Regions from separate parts of the Arthrobacter stackebrandtii genome, predicted to be linked through region 2. Evidence: riboswitches for the same ligand, from Rfam matches in the RefSeq annotation. Region 2 holds a riboswitch; each other region holds the start of a gene.
What was found. A riboswitch is a leader RNA that binds a small molecule or an ion and turns the genes downstream of it on or off. The one in region 2 is predicted to bind S-adenosylmethionine.
Positions count from the first base shown of each region.

Region 1: another riboswitch for S-adenosylmethionine. It lies ahead of JOF48_RS05620 (OsmC family protein); the one in region 2 lies ahead of JOF48_RS03255 (hypothetical protein).
Region 3: another riboswitch for S-adenosylmethionine. It lies ahead of JOF48_RS00940 (bifunctional o-acetylhomoserine/o-acetylserine sulfhydrylase); the one in region 2 lies ahead of JOF48_RS03255 (hypothetical protein).
Region 4: another riboswitch for S-adenosylmethionine. It lies ahead of JOF48_RS06495 (DUF1737 domain-containing protein); the one in region 2 lies ahead of JOF48_RS03255 (hypothetical protein).

Region 1 is NZ_JAGIOI010000001.1:1,352,878-1,356,858, reverse strand. It holds gene JOF48_RS05630 (FAD-dependent oxidoreductase) at 1-582, opposite strand, end outside; gene JOF48_RS05625 (ABC-F family ATP-binding cassette domain-containing protein) at 1,082-2,719, opposite strand; SAM riboswitch class IV at 2,891-3,006, shown strand; gene JOF48_RS05620 (OsmC family protein) at 3,041-3,580, shown strand; gene JOF48_RS05615 (NADPH-dependent F420 reductase) at 3,702-3,981, opposite strand, start outside.
Region 2 is NZ_JAGIOI010000001.1:785,783-789,763, reverse strand. It holds gene JOF48_RS03265 (biotin/lipoyl-containing protein) at 1-215, shown strand, start outside; gene JOF48_RS03260 (VOC family protein) at 492-866, shown strand; gene JOF48_RS03255 (hypothetical protein) at 882-1,166, opposite strand; SAM riboswitch class IV at 1,179-1,289, opposite strand; gene JOF48_RS03250 (sodium:solute symporter family protein) at 1,454-2,977, opposite strand; gene JOF48_RS03245 (helix-turn-helix domain-containing protein) at 3,131-3,715, shown strand; gene JOF48_RS03240 (APC family permease) at 3,886-3,981, opposite strand, start outside.
Region 3 is NZ_JAGIOI010000001.1:201,487-205,467, reverse strand. It holds gene JOF48_RS00945 (Tex family protein) at 1-2,112, shown strand, start outside; SAM riboswitch class IV at 2,826-2,942, shown strand; gene JOF48_RS00940 (bifunctional o-acetylhomoserine/o-acetylserine sulfhydrylase) at 3,018-3,981, shown strand, end outside.
Region 4 is NZ_JAGIOI010000001.1:1,559,887-1,563,867, reverse strand. It holds gene JOF48_RS06505 (O-succinylhomoserine sulfhydrylase) at 1-680, opposite strand, end outside; gene JOF48_RS06500 (rhodanese-like domain-containing protein) at 826-1,218, opposite strand; gene JOF48_RS06495 (DUF1737 domain-containing protein) at 1,215-1,475, opposite strand; SAM riboswitch class IV at 1,559-1,681, opposite strand; gene JOF48_RS06490 (Pr6Pr family membrane protein) at 1,793-2,431, shown strand; gene JOF48_RS06485 (aminodeoxychorismate lyase) at 2,448-3,347, opposite strand; gene JOF48_RS06480 (HdeD family acid-resistance protein) at 3,351-3,959, opposite strand.

The sequences.
Region 1 (3,981 bases), 570 kb from region 2:
GCGCTCTGCGCCGCGGAAGTCGTGGGCGTGCAGGACCTCGCCGGGGAAGCTGTTGATGCCCTTGAATTCAGGGACTGCGGGGGTGGAGAAGTGGCCGGTTGAAACGACCAACTTGTCGAAGATGTGGTCGGTGGTGGTGCCGGTGGCCAAGTCTTCCACCGTCAGGGTGAACTCCTGGGTGTCTTCGTTGTACGCGGTGTGGCGTGCCACGGTGTTGAACTGGACGTACTTGCGCACGTCGGACTTCTCGGCGCGGCCCTTGATGTAGTCAAAGAGGACTTCGCGCGGCGGGAAGGAGGAGATGGGGCGGCCGAAGTGCTCGTCGAAGGAGTAGTCGGTGAATTCCAGGCATTCCTTGGGGCCGTTGGACCACAGGTGGCGGTACATGCTGGAGTGGACGGGCTCGCCGTGCTCGTCCAGGCCCGTGCGCCAGTTGCTGTTCCACTGGCCGCCCCAGTCGGACTGCTTTTCAAAGCACATGATCTCGGGGATGTCCGCGCCGTTCTGGCGTGCTGATTCAAAGGCACGCAACTGTGCCATGCCGCTGGGGCCCGCACCAATGATTCCGACTCGCAATGTCATGCTGTTCTCCTCATCACTTGGATCATGTGTGCCGCCTGTGTGCGACGCTTCGAATCCACAGCCCTGCTGGAACAAGCGAACGGACCGTGGGACGGTGCATCCGTGACAGAGCTACAAGGCGCACGGTGCGAAACAAGCAAACAGTGCGCGGCGGCAGATATGGCTGCGGCCAAAACAGGCGGATGGCCGCCCGCGGTTCATACGGAACATGTGCACCCGCGGCCTCACGCCTGCGGTGCTGTCCGGAACCTGGTGGGGTGCGTGTGCACCAAGATTCGATTAAGCGGCTTCGCTGCGGATCCAAAAAGAGCAGCAAAGCTGTTACCCATTGCAACATTTTAGAGAACTTAAGTCAAAAGGTGAAGATTCGTTAGTTGAGCTAATGCATTGCCGGGCTGCTTGCGCTGACGACGTGGCAAAGCGGCGAGGGTAGGGGAAATTTCCCCTACCCTCGCCGCTTTGCCACGTCCTCGGTGCAGGTGCCCTGCAACCGGTGCAGCTACAGCTCCGTCAGCTGACCTCTGGACAGGCTCCATCTGGTGTCCAGACTAACATTCTCCAGAAGCCTGCGGTCGTGCGTGACCAGCAGCAGCGTGCCTTCGTAGCTCTCGAGTGCTTCCTCGAGCTGCTCAATCGCCGGCAGGTCGAGGTGGTTGGTGGGCTCGTCAAGGACCAGCACGTTGACGCCGCGCGCTTGCAGCAGCGCCAGCGACGCGCGGGTGCGTTCGCCGGGGGAGAGGGCGCCCACGGGGCTCAGGACCTGGTTGGCTTTGAGCCCGAACTTGGCCAGCAGTGTGCGGACCTCGCCCTGGTTCATTTCCGGCACCAGCCCCTCGAAGGCGTCGCCGAGCGGCGTGCCTTCCGGGAACTGGCTGCGCGCCTGGTCCACCTCCCCGACGGCGACGTTGGCACCCAGGGAGGCAACGCCGTCGTCCGGGGAGATGCGGCCCAGCAGCAGCTTCAGCAGCGTGGACTTGCCGGCGCCGTTGGGGCCCGTGATGCCGATCCGCTCCCCGGCGTTGACCTGCGCCGAGACCGGGCCCAGCGTGAAGTCGCCCTGCCGCACGACGGCCGCGTTGAGAGTTGAAACCACGGTGCTGGAGCGCGGTGCGGCGCCGATGCTGAACTGCAGCGCCCACTCCTTGCGCGGCTCCTCCACCTCGTCGAGGCGCGCAATCCGGGACTCCATCTGCCGCACTTTCTGTGCCTGCTTTTCGGAGGACTCGCTGCTGGCCTTGCGGCGGATCTTGTCATTGTCGGGAGCCTTCTTCATGGCGTTGCGCACGCCCTGCGAGCTCCATTCGCGCTGCACCCGGGCCCGCCCCACGAGGTCGGCCTTCTTCTCGGCGAACTCGTCGTAGGCCTCGCGGGCATGGCGCTTGGCAATGGCACGCTCCTCCAGGAAGGAGTCGTAGCCGCCGTCGTACACGGCCACCTTGTTCTGCGCCAGGTCCAGCTCCACGACGGAGGTGATGGTGCGGGCCAGGAACTCGCGGTCGTGCGAGACCAGCACGACGCCGCCGCGCAACCCCTTCACGAATTCCTCCAGCCGAGCCAGCCCGGCCAGGTCAAGATCGTTGGTGGGTTCGTCCAGAAGCACGACGTCGAAGCGGCTCAGCAGGAGCGCGGCCAGCGCCACCCGGGCGGCCTGCCCGCCGGAGAGCCCGGTCATGGACGCGTCCGGGCTCAGGTCAAGGCCCAACTCTGCCAGTGTTGCGGGGATGCGTTCATCGAGGTCGGCGGCACCACAAGCCAGCCAGTGGTCCAGGGCTGCGGCGTAGCGGTCGTCGTCCGCGGAGTTGCCGGACCCCAGCGCCTCGGCTGAGGACTCCATGTCAACGGTGGCCTGGGTGCAGCCGGTGCGGCGGCCAATGTAGGCGGCGATGGACTCGCCCTCGACCCGCTCATGCTCCTGTGGCAGCCAGCCGACAAACGCATCCTGGGGCGCCGTGCTCACGGTGCCGCCCTGAGGTGTGGCGGCTCCGGCCAGAAGGCTCAAAAGTGTTGACTTGCCGGCACCGTTGGCACCGACCACTCCGATCACGTCGCCGGGTGCAACCGTGAAGGAGAGGTTGGAGAAAAGGGTGCGGTGGGCGTGGCCGCCGGAAAGGTCCTTGGCCACAAGTGTTGCGCTCATGGATCCATCTTAAGTTGCTTCGCGGATGGCGCAGGACGGGCGTGGCGTGCGTCTCCCACATCCGGGGCGTCGGGCGGCGGGGAGGCGAGTGCCGGCGTCGTGCATGGAATGTTGCTGCATGTGACGGCGGCCTTGGGGCCGGCACAGCTGCTCGGGCAGACTGGTGGGCAGAATCAAGAGTTCCAGCCACAGGCCCTGGCCGGCTGGGCGGCAACCCTCCACACCATAGTGGGGTGCCCCAGGTGAGGATTCGACGCCCGGCAACCGCTGCGGCGTAAGTATGGCGGGGTGAACGGCGCCCGCAAAAACCGAAGGAACATCATGACTGAAACAGCACTTGTTGACGATGCGGCACAGCGTTCGGCGCGGCTGCTCGAGGCGGGCACGGCGTGGAGCCGGCGGATTGCCGCAAACCCGGGAAGCGCGCAGCTGACGTACAAGGCCGCGGGCGTGGGGGTGGGCTCGGTGGCCACGAGGATCAGCGCCGGCAAGCACCAATTCACGGTGGATGAGCCCGCCGCGCTGGCCGGCGACGACACGGCCGCGAGCCCCGTGGAATACGCGCTCGGGGCCATCATTGCCTGCCAGGTAGTGGTGTACCGGCTCTACGCGGAACTGCTGGGGATTCAGGTGGACGACATCCAGGTGGATGCCGAGGGTGACCTGGACGTGCGGGGACTGTTCGGGATTGATGAGTCGGTCCGGCCGGGATTCAGCGACATCCGCCTGGCAGTGCGAATTTCCGGCCCGGAATCACAGGAGAGCTATGAGGAGCTGGGGCGGTTTGTTGAGGCCCGGTGCCCCGTGCAGGACCTGTTCAGCAACGCCACGCCCGTCAGCGCGGTGGTGACGAAGGGCTGACGTCGCCGGACGCATCCGCTCCAAAAATCGACAACGCAGTTGTTGGACCAAAAATGGCGGAATCGGTCCATCAACTGCGTTGTCGAAATTGGGGTGGGGCGTGCGTGGCTCCCGGTACGGGTTAGTGCGCCGGTGCCAGCTCCCGCCCTTCGCCGGTGGCGCCGGCTGCGTGGGCCAGCAGTTCCGCCTGCAGCCCGGGCCGGTCGTAGGAGCCGGTGAAGATCGGCGTCCCCGGTTCGAACGCGGCGCCCCCGGCGAGGGATCCGCCGTCGACAGCGTCAAAACCGAGGTGCTCCACGAAGCCGAGCACCAGGTCGCGCGTCTGCCCGTCGTCGGAGGTGACGGCCAGGGCGCGGCGGTCCGGTGCGCCGGCGGGCCGGGCGTCCAGCTCGAGCTCGTGG
Region 2 (3,981 bases):
CGATGATGACAGGGGATGGCTCCGAGCCCGGCGTCCTGGCCACCTGGTACGTGGCCGACGGGGAAGTGGTTGCGGAAAAGCACCTGCTCGCCGAGGTTGCCATAGACAAGGTCGACGCCGAGATTTACGCCCCCGTTTCCGGCACCGTCCGGCTTCGGGTGGCCGAGGGTGACGAGGTGGCCCAGGGCGCTGTCATCGCCGTGATCGAGCCCTGACTCCTCCAAGCGGCCGGCCGGCCCACGAAGAACACCTGCCGCATGCGGCAGGTGTTCTTCGTGTCCGTGTCATGGGACGGCCCAGGTAATATGAGCTTGTGATTACCGGATCGGCCTCGCGCCACGCACGGATTGGCAAGCCGGCGGGCTCCTGAACCGCGCCCGTTCCGGCCGCGCCCGAAGCCGGGCACCTCCTTCGCACCGCTGAACCCAGCCCCGCCCGCGGCGAACCGCGCCGCACGGCGGGCGACACCACCCAGCGAAGGAGAAAACACCATGCCAGCAACTTTCAACCACACCATCATCGCGGCCACTGACCGGACTGCCTCGGCCCGCTTCTACTGCGACATCCTGGAAGCCGAGCCCGCACAGTCCTGGGGCCCGTTCACCAACATCACCCTGGCCGAGGGGGTCATGCTCCAGTTTGCCGAGCCGCCGGTTCAGATCCAGATGCAGCACTACGCCTTTCTGGTGGACGACGCGCACTTTGACCGCGCGCTCAACCGCTTCAAGGAGGCCGGCATCGAATACTGGGCCGACCCGCAGATGGCGCGCGCAGCCGAGACGAACACCGAGCACGGCGGCCGCGGCGTCTACTTCAGGGACCCTGCCGGGCACGGCCTGGAACTCATCACGCAGCCGTACTTTTAGAAGCGGGGCGGGTGCTTAGTAGGCTTCCAGCTTGAATCCAATGCCGCGCCCGGCGCGCACCCCGGTCTGCGCAACTGTGATCACCAGGGTGCTGATCTCCGGAATCCAGCGTGCCGGCAGGACCGCCTGGCCCAGGGCGGAGACCAGCAGGGCCGGGTCCGGCGACCAGAAGGCGCGGTGCCCGTTCGGGGTCAGGAAGGTGACGGCGCCGAGGTTGACGTCAACGGCGGGCAGCACCGAAATCCCGCGCGTGTGGGCGGCGGCGGGGCGGGTGGAGGGGGCGACAACGGAAAATGACATGGCCTGAACCTTCTCTTGCTCTTGCCTGCGGAGGTCCCCGCCGGCCGCTTCCTCATCCGAACCACCCGTGAAGCATGGGGTTGGCGTGCGGCCAGTCGGAGCTTGGCGCCGCATCTCTTGAAGCTGGTCCCACTGTACGTCCTTTAAGCGCGACGGCGGCGGGTTCCGAAATATATTACGGAACCCGCCGCCGTCGACCATTAATAAACGGCACCAAAAAACGCCGGGAATCCTTGAAGAATTGCGGATTCCCGGCGTTTTCTGCGGGCCGGATGCTGGGGGCCAGATTACTTCGCCAGGGCGGGGGCTTCCTCGTCCGGGTTGGAGTCGGTGGCGGCTGCAGCCAGGCGGTCGTCCCAGGCCTTGCGGATGTGCGCCGGTGTGGGCGGGGTCAGCAGGGACACCACCACGTAGACGATCAGCGAGGATGCCAGGCCGAAGTAGATCGGCTCGTTGGCGTAGATGCCGTCGGCGCTGGGGATGGCGCCGGTGGCGTACAGGATCAGCGAGGCGATCGTGACAATGCAGCCCACGGCCATGGACCAGGCGGCGCCGAGGCCGGTTCCGCGCTTCCAGACCAGGCCGCCGATGATGGCCACCAGGAGGCCGCCGACGAGGATGTCATAGGCGATGGTCAGGGCAAACACGACGTCGTTGAGCACGATCGAGATGGCGACCACGGCAATGCCAAGGACCAGGACGTACCAGCGGTTGGCGTTGACGTCGTGCTCGGGGTTGGAGGTGTCGGAGGTGTCGATCTTCTTGCCGAACCAGCTGGCCACGAACGGGACGACGTCCTTGCGGGCCACGGTGGCGGCGGCGATCAGGGCGCCGGAGGCGGTGGACATCATGGCGGCCACGGCGGCGGCCATTACGATGCCGCCGATGCCCATGGGCAGCAGGTAGGTTGCGACCTCGGCGTAGACGGCGTCCTTGCCAAGGTTTGCCACGTCAATGGTGGGCAGCGCGACGGCGGCTGCCATGCCGATCAGGGCGCCGGCGATGCCGTACAGGACGCAGTAGATGCCGGCCGAGGCGCCGCCCCACCGTGCCACCTGCGGGGTGCGGGCGGTGAAGACGCGCTGCCAGATGTCCTGGCCGATGAGCAGGCCCAGCGTGTAGATGACGAAGTAGGTGATGATGGTCTGCGTGCCGATGCCGTCCCACTGGAAGAAGCTGGCTTCCACCCTGTCCTGGATGCCGGACAGGCCGCCGGCGGCGTTCCAGGCGAAGGGCAGCATGAGGAAGAAGATGCCCACGGTCTTGATGATGAACTGCACCTGGTCGGCCAGGGTGATGGACCACATGCCGCCGATCGTGGAGTAGATCAGCACGATCACGCCGCCGATGGCGATGGCGAGCCAGCGGTCCCAGCCAAAGAGCACCACAAAGATGGTGGCATAGGCGCCGGTGGAGGTTGCCGAGATCATGATGGTGTAGGCCAGCATGACGATGCCGGACATCTTGGTGGTCTCCTGGCCGTAGCGCAGGCTGAGCATCTGCGAGACCGTGTAGATCTTCAGCTTCTGCAGGGTGGGCGCGAACAGCAGGCTGAGCAGCAGCACGCCCATGCCGATGGCCACCACGAGCCACATGCCGGAGATGCCGAACTTGTAGCCCAGGCCCACGCCTCCCACGGTTGAGGCGCCGCCAAGGACGACGGCGGCCATGGTGCCGGTGTAGAGGAAGGGTCCCAGGCGGCGGCCGGCCACGAGGAAGTCGCTGTTGTTCTTGGTGCGGGACTTTCCCCACCAGCCAAAGGCCAGCATGGCCACCAAATATAAGACAACAATGGCTATGTTTAAGTCCATGCGAAGCTCCAGTGCGCGAAGTTGATGATTGGTCCCCAAGTAATAAATTGCCTCTAAAGCAACAATTGTTGTCTATTAGGCTAAACTGTGATGGTAGTTACAGTCAATATGCCGTCTGAAAACACGGGGCGGCCACGTCCTGCAAGGAGCCCCATGAAAGCCCTGCCCCTGGAACCCAGCACCGATCCGGTGGCGATCGGATCACGGATCCGTGCGGCTCGGCAGGACCAGCGGCTCACGATCGAGCAGGTGGCCGATGCAACCGGGCTCACCAAGGGGTTCCTGAGCCGGGTCGAGCGGGATTTGACCTCACCCAGTGTGGCCTCACTGGTGACACTGTGCCAGGTGCTTTCGATTTCCATCGGCGACCTCTTTTCCGCCCCGGAAATCCATTTGGCCCGCCGCGGGGAGGGCCCCCGCATCTCCCTGGGCGGCGAGGGGATTGTCGAGCGGCTCCTGACGTCGCGTTCCGAACGGCGCCTGCAGATCCTTGGCGCCACCATTGAACCGTTCGGCCGCGGGGAATCGGAACTCTATGCCGTGGACTGCGACGTGGACGTGCTGCACATCGTCAGCGGCGAACTGAGGCTGCGCATGACGCAGGAATCCTATGACCTCAAGGCGGGGGACACCCTGTCCTTCCCGGGCCGGGAACCGCACAGCTGGGAAAACCTCACGGACAGGCCTGTTGAGGCGCTGTGGATCCTGGTGCCGGCCGCCTCGGGCTCCGGCGGCTAGGCGCTTCCCATGACACCCGGCATTGTGGTGGAAGCCGAGTTGCCGGCCCGTCTCTCCGACTATGACGCAGTTGTTGCACAAAAAGCGAGTAAGCAAGCGCTTTCCGCTGCAACAACGGCGTCATAGATGGGTCGGCAGGGAGCACGCACCGTCGGGCGCTACCCCGTTCCTCAGCCCACGTGCACCCAGGGGCGCAGGGTCAGCTCCGGCTCGGCCTCGCGGAGGACCTCGCGGGTGACGGGTGCGATCTCGCCCTCGCCGATGAA
Region 3 (3,981 bases), 580 kb from region 2:
CCGCTGCTCGATGCGCTGTTGTCGGACCCGTCCAAGTTCCCCGCCGTGGAGGCGGACTCCTTCATTGACGCCGGCCGCGGCGTGGCCAGCGCCGACGACGCTTTGGCCGGCGCCCGTGCCATCCTCATTGAGCGGGCCGGCCAGGACGCGGTGCTCGTGGGCGAGCTGCGAGAGCGGCTCTGGAAGACGGGCAGGCTCCGTTCCGCCGTCAAGACCGGCAAGGACAACGAGGGCGAGAAGTTCAAGGACTACTTTGATTTTGCCCAGCCGCCGCACACACTGCCCAGCCACCGCGTTCTGGCCCTGCTCCGCGGCGAAAAGGAGGGGATGCTGACACTGGACCTGGCGGAAGCCGACACCCGTGACGCTGATGCCCAGGCCCAGGCGCGTGCCGCCTATGAAGGTGCCGTGGCCCACTCACTGGGGATCACCGAGTCCGGCCGTGCCGCCGACACCTGGCTCATGACCAGCGCCCGGCTGGCTTGGCGCACCCGCATCCTGACCCGCCTGTCCGTGGACCTGCGCGTGCGGCTGTTCCAGAGCGCCGAAGAGGAATCGGTACGGGTTTTCGCCGCCAACCTCCGGGACGTGCTGCTGGCCGCACCGGCAGGAAACCGCGCCACCCTGGGCCTGGACCCGGGCCTGCGCACCGGCACGAAGGTGGCCGTCGTGGACGGCACCGGCAAGGTTGCCGCCACCGACACCATTTACCCGCACGCCCCGGCCCGGAAGTGGAACGAGTCCCTCTCCACGCTGGTCCGGCTGGCCCAAAAGCACAACGTTGAGCTGATTGCCATCGGCAACGGCACCGCCAGCCGCGAAACTGACAAGCTGGCCGCGGAGCTGGTGGCCGAGCTCAAGCGCCAGAACCCGGAGAGCAAGGTCAGCAAGCTCGTGGTCTCCGAGGCCGGTGCCTCCGTCTACTCCGCCTCGGCGCTTGCCGGCGCCGAACTGCCCGGCATGGACGTGTCCCTGCGCGGCGCCGTCTCCATCGCCCGCCGCCTGCAGGACCCCCTGGCCGAACTGGTCAAGATCGAACCCAAGTCCATTGGCGTGGGCCAGTACCAGCACGACCTCACGCCCGCCAAGCTCGACCGCTCCCTCGATGCCGTAGTGGAGGACTGTGTCAATGCCGTGGGCGTGGACCTGAACACGGCCTCGCCCGCGCTCCTGGCGAGGGTGGCCGGCGTCGGGCCCCTCCTGAGCGAAAACATTGTGGCCCACCGCAATGAAAACGGCCCGTTCACCAAGCGCCGCGAACTGCTGAAGGTGGCGCGGCTCGGCCCCAAGGCCTTCGAGCAGTGCGCAGGGTTCCTGCGGATCACCGGGGGAGCGGAGCCGCTCGACGCCTCGAGCGTGCACCCCGAGGCGTACGGCGTGGCCCGCAAGATCCTCGTTGCGGCGGGTGCCAAGCCGGCTGAAGTCGCTGGCGGCGTTTCGGCCGTGGCCTCCGTCAACCCGGCCGACTTTGTGGACGGCGACTTCGGCCTGCCCACCGTCACGGACATCATCGCGGAGCTGCAAAAGCCCGGCCGCGACCCCCGCCCCCGCTTCGAGACCGCCACATTCACCGACGGCATCGAGAAGATCACCGACCTGCGCCCCGGCATGATCCTCGAGGGCACCGTTTCCAATGTGGCCGCTTTCGGCGCCTTCGTTGACATTGGCGTGCACCAGGACGGGCTCGTCCACGTCTCCGCCATGAGCCACTCGTTCGTCTCCGACCCCCATACTGTGGTCAAGTCCGGCCAGGTGGTGCGCGTGAAGGTCCTCGAGGTGGAGCCGGAGCGCAAGCGCATTTCGCTCACCCTGCGCCTCGATGACGAGGCCGGCCAGCCTTCAGGCGGGAAGTCCGACGCCGGCTCCCGCGGTTCCGGGCGCCCCTCGCCCCAGGGCGGGGGTGCTGAAGGGCGCGGACGCGGGCAGGGTGCGCGCGGTGCCGGGCAGGGCGGAGGTCGGGGACAGGGCCAAGGCGCCGGCGGCCAGGGGCAACGTCGGGGCCAGGGCCAGGGCCAGGGCCAAGAGGCCGTCCGCCCCTCGCGCGAATCCGCCCCGGCTCCCGCCAACACCGCCATGGCCGAGGCGCTGCGCCGGGCGGGGCTGGGGAAGTAGCGTCGCGGTGCCGGGCGGGGACCGCAGCGGGCCTTCGAGCGGTGGCCTCCCGGCGATTCACGCGGTGGCGGTTGTTCCATGGCGCCGGGTGCCGGAAGGTGGGGCCGGCATCCCGGGCCGCGACCGCCATCGAGAGCCGGGCGCCCAAGTACTGTTTGCCGCCAGCGTCCGCTGAAAACCCGCACCATGCCGCCACCAACCATGCCGCGGGGCAGATATTGCGAACCGCCAGGGTTGCACAGGGGGCGGATCGCAACATCTGCCCCCTCGTCGGCACTGCAGTTCTCGAGACGATGAAAATGGCCCTGTCGTCGCTTCGAATCTACAGATACGGCCCCTAAACGAGCTCCCCAATGAGCCGCCAAACGAGCCCCCGGACGACCGCATTGCAGGCCTTGTCTATGTTGTCGCGGACGTCCGGAAACCTTGTCTGTGTTGTCGCGGACGGCTAGGGGCCTTTTCTGTGGCCTCGGCGGCGCCGGCCGTTAGGCTTCACCGTGACCCGTGACCTCTGGCGTCGGCAGCAATCCGGGGGCGTCGACGACCACGGCGGCAGGTGCGGATTCGCTGGTACGGAGCCATCCGGCGTCGTTCATGAATCATTTATTCGCCATATGCCATTTCTGGGTTGGAATTTCAAGCAGAAGTTCGCTAGAAGTCATAAAGTCGTCACAATCTTGCAAGCGCGCAAAGTTTCTTCCAGACTGGTTGCAGGTCATGAGTGTCAGCGAACAGCCCCGGCTAGCTGACCGGCAACCCTCCTTCCGCGGTGGGGTGCCCCGGGTGAAGACCAGGCGCCGGACCAACCGGTCACGGCGCAAGCGCGGGCCATTCGCACCTTGACCCTCCACGCACCACGCGCGGGAGGCTCACAGTTGCAGGCCTCTAGTGTTAAGGAAACAGCCATGAGCAACGGTTGGTCATTTGAAACCCGTCAGATCCACGTAGGCCAGGAGCCGGACGTCACCACTGGTGCACGGTCGCTGCCCATCTACCAGACGACATCGTTCGTGTTCCCGTCGGCCGAGAGCGCCGCCGCCCGCTTTGCCCTGGCGGAGCTGGAGCCCATCTACACCCGCCTGGGCAACCCCACCACGGCTGTCGTGGAAGACCGCATTGCCAACCTCGAAGGCGGTGTCGGTGCGCTCATGCTCGCATCCGGGCAGGCCGCAACCACGTTCGCAATCTTGAACATTGCCGGCGCCGGCGACCACATCGTCTCCAGCCCCAGCGTCTACGGCGGCACGTTCAACCTGCTGGCCCACTCGTTGAAGAAGCTGGGCATCGAGGTCACGTTTGTCTCCGATCCCGACAACCTGGATGAATGGCGTGCAGCCGTGCGCCCCAACACCAAGGCGTTTTTCGGCGAGACAGTCTCCAACCCGCGCCAGGACGTGCTGGACCTGGAAAACATCAGCGCCATCGCCCACGAGGCCGGCGTGCCGCTGATCGTGGACAACACCCTCGCCACCCCGTACCTGATCCGCCCCATCGAGTGGGGTGCCGACATCGTCATCCACTCCGCCACCAAGTACCTGGGCGGGCACGGCAACGCCATTGGCGGCGTCATTGTGGACAGCGGCAACTTCGACTTCGCCGCCAACCCGGAGAAGTTCCCCGGATTCAACACCCCCGACGAGACCTACAACGGACTGGTCTACGCCCGCGACCTCGGCGTGGGCTGCGCACTGGGCGCAAACCTGGCCTACATCCTCAAGGCCCGCGTACAGCTGCTGCGCGACCTCGGTTCCGCCATTTCACCGTTCAACGCCTTCCTGATCGCCCAGGGCATCGAGACGCTGAGCCTGCGCGTGGAACGCCACGTCAGCAACGCCGTGGCGGTCGCCGAGTGGCTGGAGGCCAACGAAA
Region 4 (3,981 bases), 770 kb from region 2:
AGGATGGCTCCGCCCAGCACGCGGCCCTGGCCGTCAATGTGCTTGGTGCCCGAATACACGATGATGTCCGCGCCGAAGTCGCCGCAGCGCTGCAGCAGCGGGGTCGCGAACACGTTGTCGGCCACCACCTGCGCGCCCGCCGCATGGGCGAGGTCGCACACGGCCTGGACGTCGATGATCTCCTGCATCGGGTTCGACGGGGACTCAAAGAACACGGCCGTGGTCGGCACCGAGAGCGCCTCGCGCCACTGCTCCAAGTCCGGCCCGTCCACAAACACGGTCTCCACGCCCCAGCGCGGGAGCAGTTCGTTCAGGATCACAAAGCAGGAGCCGAAGAGCGAGCGCGACGCCACCACCCGGTCCCCGGCAGCGAGCAGCGCGCCCAGGGCGGTGAACACGGCCGACATGCCGGACGCCGTCGCAAAGCATGCCTCCTTGCCCTCCAACAGCCGCAGCCGTTCCTGGAACGTGGCCACCGACGGGTTGCCGTAGCGTGAGTACACGAACCGGTCCACCTCGCCCGTGAACGCCTGCTCGGCGGCCTCCGCGGACTCGTACACAAACCCGGAGTTCAGGAACAGGGCCTCGGACGTTTCCTGGAAGTTGCTGCGGTCAAGGCCGCCGCGGACGGCTTGGGTGTCCTCTGCCCATGTGGCTGCGTGCTCATTAAAGTTGCTCAATGGTGGTTCCTTGGCTTTCGCTTGTGGTGCTGGTGAAGTACGACGGCGGCCCTTGCGCCATGCGCTTGGCGCACCCCGGGGCCGGTTGGGTTTGGTGTGCCTGCCGGTGGTGGCCGCCTGCGGCTGGCTGGCAGGCCGCGGCAGGCTAGTGCCAGGGCAGCTTGCGGTTCTTCCAGCCGTTGACCACGCGTTCGCCGTAGCGGTCGGGCTCGCCTTCAAACCCCTCGAGGATGTTCCACGCCGTGTAGCCGGCGGCGGTTGCCGCCTCGGCGGCGGCGATGGAGCGGGCGCCGGAACGGCACAGCACCACCAGCTCGGTTCCCGGCTGGACCACCTCGGCCAGCTCGCGCAGGAAGTCCGGGTTGTTGTGGCCGCTGCCCAGGTTCCACTGGATGAAGGCGGGCTTGGCGTTCAGCGCCGAAATGTCCGGCACGCCGATGTGCTGCCATTCACCCTCGGTGCGCACGTCCACCAGGACGGCGCCCGCCGCCACGCGCTCCCACGCCGATTCCGGGCTCACGTCACCTGCGTAGCTCATGCGATGCCCTCGCCGTCGAACTCAAGTTCGGCGTCCAGATCGTCAACCGCGGTGGCGACAGCGGCGTCGCTGACGGCCACGGCGGCGGGCAGGATCACGGCCTGGGCGGCCACCACGGAGGTGCCGTCAAAGGTCACGGCCGGTCCGCCATGGAGCACATACCCTTCCGCGAGGGCTTCCGAAACCCGCTCACAAAAGACGCGGTCGTCGGGGCCGGTGATGAGCCGGTAGGCCAGGGGGGATTCGTGCGCGGACATGGGTACTCCTCATTGCAAGTAGCCGACGCAGCAAGCGGGAGCTGGGGGCGGTGCCTGGGGTTGGGCCAAAGACGCCGCGGGATGGTTCACGCTTGCAAATTGCCAGCCATGGATCACTGGGTTTGCCGAGTATTCACCTGAGGCACCCCGCCGGAACAGAGGGTTGCCGTCCAGCAAGTCAGGGCTTGGCGCTGGCACTCATTACTCCCTTTGAAAATAACACACGCATGCTCCCGGACCGCCACCGCAGGGCGAGTATGGCGCAACATGACGGAAATCAGCAGACGCGCGGGCCCCGGCACTGGCATCATGAATCCATGACCACCACGCGCATGTTTGCCGCCGTCCGCTTCGCCTTTGGCGCCACGACCCTCGCCGCCGTCGGAATTCAGCTGGGCATCCACATCAGCCACGGCTTCAGCGTGCTGAACTTCTTCAGCTATTTCACCAACCTGTCCAACATTTTTGCCGCCGCGGTGCTGGTGGTTGAATCGGTGCTGGCCTGGCGCGGGAAGGACCTTGGCCCGGCCTGGGCGTTGCTGCGCTGCATCTCGGTGGTGTGCATGGCACTGGTGGGCATTGTGTTCAGCGCCCTGTTGCGGGATGTCGACCTCGGCTCGCTCCTGCCCTGGATCAACACGTGGCTGCACTATGTCATGCCAGTCGCCATCGTGGCAGACTGGCTCATCTTCCCGCCCCGCCACCCCATCCCGCTCAAGCGCATCGGCGTGGCCGTGCTGTTCCCGCTGGCCTACCTCGCGTACTCGCTGGTCCGGGGCGCGGCCACCGGCTGGTACGCCTACCCTTTCCTGAACCCGGCCGACGGCGGATACGCTGCGGTCCTGCTGACCTGCCTCATCATTGCGGTGGTGTTCGTGGCCACGACGGCGCTGGCCATGTGGCTGGGCAACAAGCTCGGCGCGCGGCACACCAGCCGCGACAGGTCCTACGCCTAGCTGTACGCGGGGCGGGCTATTCCGTTGCGGCCAGCAGCGCCGACAGCTCGGCTGTGAGCGCGGCACGGGTGGCAGCGTTGCCGATTTCCTGTCCGTCGATCGAGTTGACCGGTGCCAGCAGGCGCAGGCTGGAGATCAGCCACACCGCGTCGGCATCCAACAGGTCGGCGGGTGTGACGGGGCCGTAGCCCAGCTCCCAGCCGGCCTCCCTGGCCGCAGCGAACAAGGCGCCCTGGGTGGTGCCCGGCAGGATCCCGGTGTCCAGGTGCGGGGTGATGAGGCGCTTGACCGGGATGCCGGAATCATCCGAGATGTGTGCCAGGAGGACCGATGAGGTGGGACCCTCCAGCACAAGTTCGTCGTTGCTGGTGAAGATGACGTCATCGGCGCCTACGCTGTGGGCGTGGCGCAGCGCCGCCATGTTGACCGCGTAGGACAGGGTCTTGGCACCCATGAGCAGCCAGGGTGCCCGTGCGGCAATGTCACTGTCGTAGCCGCGCTCCAGCAGGACCACGGCCAGGCCCTTCTCGCGCTGGGCTGCCGCGGACGGGGACACGGGCGCCACGGTGACCCATGAGGTGGGCGAGTCGGCGCCCTCGGGCCCGCGCGTGGAAATGAGCTTGACCACGCACTGCCCGCCGTCAGGGGAGGCTGCGGCGTAGGCCGTGAGCGCCGTCGCAATGGCCGCCTGCCACTCACCCGCGCCGGGGATGGACAGGTCCATGGTGCGTGCGGATACGGCGAGGCGGTCCAGGTGTGCCTGCATCTTGCGGGGCACACCATTTACTGCGAGGAGGGATTCAAAAACCCCGTCACCCCGCGTGAGGCCCTGATCCGTGGCCAAAATGGTGGGGATCGAGGCGTCGGCCAGGCGGCCTGCGGGGTGGACGGGGTCCAGGAAAACCAAAACTGTCATGCGTTAGAGCTTAGCGGCCTTCAGGAATTCCTTGCCGAAGGTGAACGCGCGGATCACGCCGACAACGCCCAGGATGACCAGCATGATGGCGCTCATCATGACCAGCCAGAATGCGGTCCAGCCCGGAATGGCCAGCACGGCGATGCCGGCGATGATGCTGATGATGCCGAAGATGATGGCCCAGCCGCGGCTCTCCGCCTTGCCGGACTCAACCAGGGCAATGATGCCTTCAATGATCCAGCCGATGCCGATCATGATGACAGTGAAGATCAGCAGCGCCTCGCCCGTGGCTGCCGAGTTGCGCAGGGCGATGATGCCCGCGACCATCACAAGCAGGCCCAGGACGATGTTCAGTGCGCGCATGCCGCCGGAGATGCTGTGTCCGAAGATGCCCACGCCCACCTTGATGGCGCCGGCCACCAGGAAGTAGATGCCCAGGATGACGGCCACGACGGCAATGGTCTTCACCGGCCACACGAGCAGGATGATGCCCAGGACCACGGCGATGATGCCGCTGACGCCGAAGGCAACGCGCATGCCGTTGATGGCCTTCTTGGTCAGGGTTGCCGGATCAAGTGCGAAGATGTCGATAGTTTCTTGGGAAGCGCTCATTGTTGCCTCAGCTATTCGTGGT